Pseudosulfitobacter sp. DSM 107133: one gene and its partner. The protein of the gene in region 2 interacts with the protein of the main gene of each other region in a pairwise test. Links are inferred from orthologs where the notes say so. Each region holds a gene or a part of one and is shown on either strand. Other genes may lie near its edges.

The links.
Region 1: the proteins of DSM107133_RS00800 (region 2) and trkA interact in binary tests that used the Escherichia coli proteins (3 or more experiments, as listed by UniProt). The link is inferred for Pseudosulfitobacter sp. DSM 107133 from one-to-one orthologs.

What each region holds. Positions count from the first base shown.
Region 1 is NZ_CP085154.1:2,172,205-2,175,430, forward strand. The notes cover bases 5-2,909. They hold trkA (Trk system potassium transporter TrkA), read right to left. Parts: upstream 2,193-2,909; coding sequence 816-2,192; downstream 5-815. Other genes in these bases: DSM107133_RS10685 (potassium transporter TrkG), read right to left, coding at 5-814; DSM107133_RS10695 (hypothetical protein), read left to right, coding at 2,310-2,780; DSM107133_RS10700 (sigma-54 dependent transcriptional regulator), read right to left, coding at 2,872-2,909. Outside these bases: more of DSM107133_RS10685, read right to left, coding at 1-4; more of DSM107133_RS10700, read right to left, coding at 2,910-3,226. UniProt on the Escherichia coli protein: Part of the constitutive potassium transport systems TrkG and TrkH. May regulate the transport activity of TrkG and TrkH systems. Binds to NAD(+) and NADH.
Region 2 is NZ_CP085154.1:164,850-167,985, forward strand. Bases 155-2,969 are described here. They hold DSM107133_RS00800 (PTS sugar transporter subunit IIA), read right to left. Parts: upstream 1,887-2,969; coding sequence 1,422-1,886; downstream 155-1,421. Other genes in these bases: DSM107133_RS00795 (sulfotransferase family 2 domain-containing protein), read left to right, coding at 155-1,421; raiA (ribosome-associated translation inhibitor RaiA), read right to left, coding at 1,928-2,491. Outside these bases: more of DSM107133_RS00795, read left to right, coding at 1-154; lptB (LPS export ABC transporter ATP-binding protein), read right to left, coding at 3,009-3,136. UniProt on the Escherichia coli protein: Seems to have a role in regulating nitrogen assimilation.

The DNA of each region.
Region 1 (3,226 bases), 2.0 Mb from region 2 along the record:
CGGTGGAAAAGGTCATGCGCGACAGGGCGAAGAGCATGAACAGCGCCATCACCATTTCACCGCCAATCCCCGAACCTGCCCCCGATGCACCGCCCACGGGCGAAATCCCCGATGTCGCCATCACCGACATGGCGTGGCACAGCGCCACCAACGACCGGTCGCCCCCCGCGATCAGCAAGATCCACAACAGGATCGTCAACCCCACATAGATCGGCACTAGTGCCTTTGACACCTTGACCAGCCGCGCCCGCCCTTCGGGATGCTGAAAACGCATGTTGCGCTCGTCGTAACGGCCCGGTTCGGCGCGGGCCGTGACCTCGAAACCGCCGAGGTTCAGGGGCGCAAGAATGGCGCTGGCGGCGATCCACATCAACAGCCCGCCCATCCAGCCGACCTGTGCGCGCCACAGGTTCAAGGTATCGTTCAACCGCCCCGGCATGTCGAACAACGTCGCGCCAGTGGTGGTGAACGAGCTGACCATTTCAATATAGGCGTTCAGGAACGACGTGGTGCCCAGACCTTCGTAGAAAGGCACCGCCAGAAAGGCTGGCAGAAAGGTATAGGCGGCAAAAAGGCTCATCAACGGGCCAAGCGTGCCATGGCGCGGGGCACGTCCGGCATGGGCCAGAGCGATCAGGCCGAACAGAACGATCCCAAGCACCGCAGAGTACAGGAACGCCCGCGCCGTCGGCAATTCGCGGATCACCCCGCCATGGATCGCAGGCACCAGCATCGCCAGCGATGCCACCCCGAACATCAGCAGGAACAGCGGCAGCTGCAAGACGCGGTCCTGAAGGCTGGCCGTGCGCTCCATATCAGAAAAAGTCGATGGACACTTGCATCAGCCGCTCCACCTCGGGAACATCTTTGGCCATGCTGAAAATCGCGATAACGTCGCCCTCGTCGATGCGGGTCGAGGACAGCGGGCGGATCACTTCGCCGCCCTTGCGCACGGCGCCCACCAGCACCCCTTCGGGAAACTCGATTTCGCCGATCTTGCGGCCCGCGAGCGGCGAGGTCGACAGCACTTCGGCCTCGATCACCTCGGCTTCGGCATCCCCGATGGAATAGACCGAGCGCACACGCCCGTGGCGGATGTGGCGCAAGATCGACGACACGGTGGTGGCGCGCGGGTTGATATAGGCGTCGATGCCCAGGGGGCCCATCATCGGCACCAGCGTCGGGTCGTTGATCAGCGCGATGGCATAGGGGCAGCCTTCGGTCTTGGCGCGCACGGCCGCCAGCATGTTGGTCTTGTCGTCATCCGTCACCGCCAGCATCGCATCAGCGCGCGACACGCCCGCCTCGTGCAGCAGGGCCACGTCCAGACCGTCGCCGTTCAGAACAATGGTCCGCTCAAGCGCCTCGGCGGCACGTTCGGCGCATTTGCGGTTTTTCTCGATGATCTTGGTGCGCACGCGGCTGGTGCGTTTTTCCAGTTCGGCCGCGACAGCCAGACCGACATTGCCGCCCCCCACCAGAACGATGCGTTCCTGCTTGGCCATCTTCTTGCCGAAGATTTCCATCGTGCGGTTCACGTCGTCGACATGGGCAAAGACATAGCAATCGTCACCGACAAACAGCTGGTCCTTGGCCTCGGGGGTGAACAGGGTGCCGTCGCGGCGCACCCCCACCACCACTGCCCGCAAGGTCGAGAACAGATCGGTCAGCTGGCGCAGGGGCGTGTTCACCACCGGGCATTCTTCCTCGATGGTGATGCCCAGCAGGTGCGCCTTGCCATCCATGAACCGTTCGGTGTCAAAGGCTGCCGTTGTATGCAAGCGCTGCAACGCGGCCGCAGCCACCTCGCGTTCGGGGCTGATGACCACATCAATCGGCATGTGATCGCGCCGGTAAAGGTCGGAATAGATTGCATCCAGATAAGACTGCGAGCGCAGCCGCGCGATCTTGCGGTTGATGCCGAAAACCGAATGCGCCACCTGGCAGGTGACCATGTTGACCTCGTCCGAATAGGTGGCGGCGATGATCATGTCGGCGTCGCGCGCGCCTGCACGGTCCAGAATGTTTGGGTAGCTGGCATAGCCGGTGACCCCCTGCACATCCAGCGAGTCAGTGGCACGGCGCACCAGATCGGGGTCGTTATCGACCACGGTGACATCGTTGCGTTCATTCGACAGGTGACGTGCGATCTGCCAGCCAACCTGACCTGCACCGCAAATGATGACCTTCATGCGTTCCTTGCCCCTTTGGCAACCGCAACCACAGTGATCCGAAACATCTGAATGACAGATGGCCGAAACCGGGTCAATTCAATTGTAAACCCTAAGGATTTCCGGCAGTCTTGCCATATGAGAACCCGACTTTCCACCCTGTTGCTGACGCTTGCGCTGCCCGCCTGTGCGCCGCTGACGCTGTATTACAAGGCAGGCACGCCTGTCGCAACGGTTGAGCGGGATACGACCGCGTGCCAGGTGCAGGCGCTGCGTGATGCGCCGGTGGCCAATCAGGTGCGCCGCACGCCGCCCACCTATGTGCCGCCGCGCCGCTCCTGCGACTCGGCGGGAAATTGCACAACCACGGCCGGCTATTACCTGCCCGGCGAAGTCTATACCGTGGATGTGAACAGCGCCCTGCGCAAAAAGGTTGAAAACCAGTGTATGGCCGACCGTGGCTATAGCCCCGCCAGCATTCCGGCCTGTCCGCAGGGTGTGAAACAGGCGGCGCCGCTGGCGGCGACGGCAACCTTGCCCCGCCTCACACCCAAATCCTGCGCCATCCGCAATCGCGACGGCAGTTTCCAGATCGTCAATCAGGGCTGACAGGGCGCCTTCGGGGGCGCTGCCCCCGCGCCTTGCGGCGCTCCCCCGGAGTTTATCCGGCAAGATGAAGATATGACTTGGGGTCTGGACCCTAGTCTGCGTCTTCGGCGTCATCCATATGGGCCACGCGCGCACCGGCCTTGGCCGAGGTGACCACGCCGAGGCTTTTGAGTTTGCGGTGCAGCGCCGAGCGTTCCATGCCGACAAAATTGGCAGTGCGGCTGATGTTGCCGCCAAAGCGGTTGATCTGGGTCAGAAGGTATTCGCGTTCAAAGGCCTCGCGGGCCTCGCGCAGCGGCAAGGTGGCCAGCGAGCCGGACAGCACCACGCGGCCCTCGTCACCCTCGGCCGCCTCTTCGGTGCCGGGCAGTTCGCGCGCCTCGATGGGACCGGTGCCGTCCCCCAGGATCAGAACCCGTTCGACCAGGTTCTTGAGCTGGCGCACG
Region 2 (3,136 bases):
AGAACTTTGACTATTTCGTGGTGTTTGCCGAAATGCGCACCGGTTCGAACTTTCTTGAAACCAACCTGAACGCCTTTGATGGCATCACCTGCCACGGCGAGGCGTTTAATCCGCATTTCATCGGTTATCCGAATGTCACCGAAGTTCTGGGCGTGACCCAGGCCGCGCGTGACGCCGATCCCAAGGGGTTGCTCAAGGTGATCCGTAAGGAAACCGACGGTTTGGGTGGTTTCCGGTATTTCCACGACCACGATCCGCGTGTGTTCGATGCAGTGATGGACGACCCCAGATGCGCCAAAATCGTGCTGACCCGCAATCCGGTGGACAGCTATGTGTCATGGAAGATCGCGCAGGCTACGGGGCAATGGAAGCTGACGGATGTCAAACGTCGCAAGGAAGGCGCGGCCGCTTTTGATGCGGCCGAGTTTGAGGCCCATCTCGAGGCGCTGCAAAGCTTTCAGGTGACGCTGATGAACCGTTTGCAAGTGTCGGGGCAAACCGCGTTCTACGTTGCCTATGAAGATCTGCAAAGCGTCGAGGTGATGAACGGGCTGGCGGCCTATCTGGGGGTGGAAAGCCGGCTGGAAGGTTTGGACAAGAGCCTGAAAAAGCAGAACCCCAGCCCGATCACCGAAAAAGTGATCAATGCCGAAGAGATGGCAGAGGCGTTGAACGGTTTAGACCGCTTTAACCTGACCCGCACGCCCAACTTTGAGCCGCGCCGCGGGGCGGTGATCCCGACCTATGTGGCGGCGGCCAAGGCGCCGTTGCTGTACCTGCCCATGCGCAGCGGCCCCGAAGACCAGATATACGCCTGGATGGCCGCGTTGGACGGTGTCAGCCCGGACGAGTTGCTGCGCAAGATGTCCCAGAAGAGCCTGCGCCAGTGGAAGCGCCGCAATCGCGGGCATCGCAGCTTTACCGTGCTGCGCCACCCTGCGGCGCGGGCGCACCATGCGTTTTGCCATCGCATCCTGATCCCGGGGCCTGACTGTTACGATGCACTGCGCCAGACGCTGATCCGTCGCTATGCCCTGCCGATCCCGCAAGAGGCGCCTGACGCCAGCTATGACCGCGCGGCGCACCATCGGGCGTTTTCGGCTTTCCTGACCTTTCTCAAGGGCAACCTGTCAGGTCAGACAGCCATTCGGGTTGATGCGGCATGGTGTACCCAGTCGCAGGCCGTGCAGGGGTTTGGTGACTTCGTGCTGCCTGACCGGATGATCCGCGAGGAAAATCTGGAGGAAGAGCTGGGGCAACTGGCAGCACAGATCGGGGTGCAGACCGTGCCCGCGTTGCCGCCGGTGTCGGACCCCGGTCCGTTCACGCTGAAAGACATCTACGACGACAGCATCGAATCGCTGGTTTCGGACGTCTATCAGCGGGATTACATGATGTTCGGCTTTTCGCGCTGGGCGTAATCAGGCCGCTTGGGCCGACTGTCCTTCTGACAGGATGGTATACAGCGTGCCGGCGTCATGGTTGGCGCGCAGTTTGGTGCAGATAGATGTGTCGCGCAGGGTGCGTGACACCAGCGCCAGCGCCTTGAGGTGTTCGACGCCGGCGTCCTCGGGAGCAAACAGCGCAAAGGCAATATCGACGGGCTGGCGGTCAACCGAGCTGAAGTCGATGGGTTTGTCCAGAACGACAAAAACGCCAATGACTTCGTCCACGCCGTCCAGTCGCGCATGCGGCAGCGCAACGCCACGGCCAACGCCGGTCGGTCCCAGCGCTTCGCGGGCCATCAGCGCTTCGATCACCTGACCGGCATCCAAGCCATAGGCGCTGTGCGCGAGATCAGAGATCTCGTGCAGCAGACGTTTCTTGCTAGAGGCCGAGGTTAACACCTTGACGGCTTCCGGCTTCAGAAGCTTTGCAAATTCCATTCTGGCTCGCACTGCTCTGGCGCCTCGGCGCCGTTAAATCCTTATGGGTCGATCCAGCCGATATTGCCGTCTTCGCGACGATACACGACGTTCAAACCATCCTGTCCTTCTTTCCGAAACACAAGAACCGGCGCACCTGCCAGTTCCATTTGCATCACGGCCTCGCCGACACTCAGCGATTGAATCTTGGTTTCCATCTCCGCCACGATCATCGGTTGCAGCGAATCCGGTTCAGGCACGGTTTCATCGGCCTCGGAGGCGAGGATATAAGAGGAAGCGCCGAAGAGTTCAACCGGCTCGGGTCGATCCTTGTGGTGGTCTTTCAATCGCCGCTTGTAACGCCGCAATTGTTTTTCCATTTTTTCACAGCAGGCTTCAAAAGCGGCATAGATTTCCGTGCCGCGTGCCTTGGCCGTGGCGGTTAGTCCCGTAGACAGGTGAACGGTCGCCTCGCAGACAAATTCGTGACCAGACTTTGAAAACACCACCTGAGCATCTGTCGGGCGGTCGGCGTATTTTCCGACTGCCGTGCCCAGTTCGGTCTGGACATGTGTTTGCAGTGCTGAGCCGATGTCGATCTGTTTGCCGCTGATTTGGTACCGCATTGTCTCTCCTCACGGTTAAGGATCCGGACGGATTGCGACAGGTCACACGGGACCTGTCGTGGTCCTAGGTCAGGATCTCTGGAAAAGGCAAAGCGTTAAGATGCAGTGTCATCGCTTGATTGCTCAAGGCGGATGTCACAGCAGTCTTCTTACGCGCTTTTGCCATGCCCTATTCAGCGCTCAAACATGCCGGTCTGTCAATCAAAAGCGCTGCCCGATGGGTCAAGTTTTGCCGACAAGTCATTTTAATCGGCTAGGGTCTGGACCCATTGATCTTACGTCGTCAGTTTGACAGATTTTTCCGCTGAAAAGCAGCATCTGTGCAGGAATAGTGGTTCTATTTCAAACAGATGCGCCGCAGGCTGCGGGAAAATCCGTCAAACCCGCAGGGCGGCTATTTCACTTCATTTCAGCGTCTTGGGCCGCTTGCAAATAGAACCACTATTGGCAGCACGACCCAAACCACTGAAATTTCGCGAAATTGCCGCTGGCGACGTAAGATCAATGGGTCCAGACCCTAAGAAACGCGGAAATTCTCGCCAAGGTAAACGCGCCGCACATTCTGGTTCTCGACCACCTCGGCGGGGGTGCCCGACATCAGAACCTTGCCTTCGTGCAGGATATAGGCGCGGTCGACAATTTCCA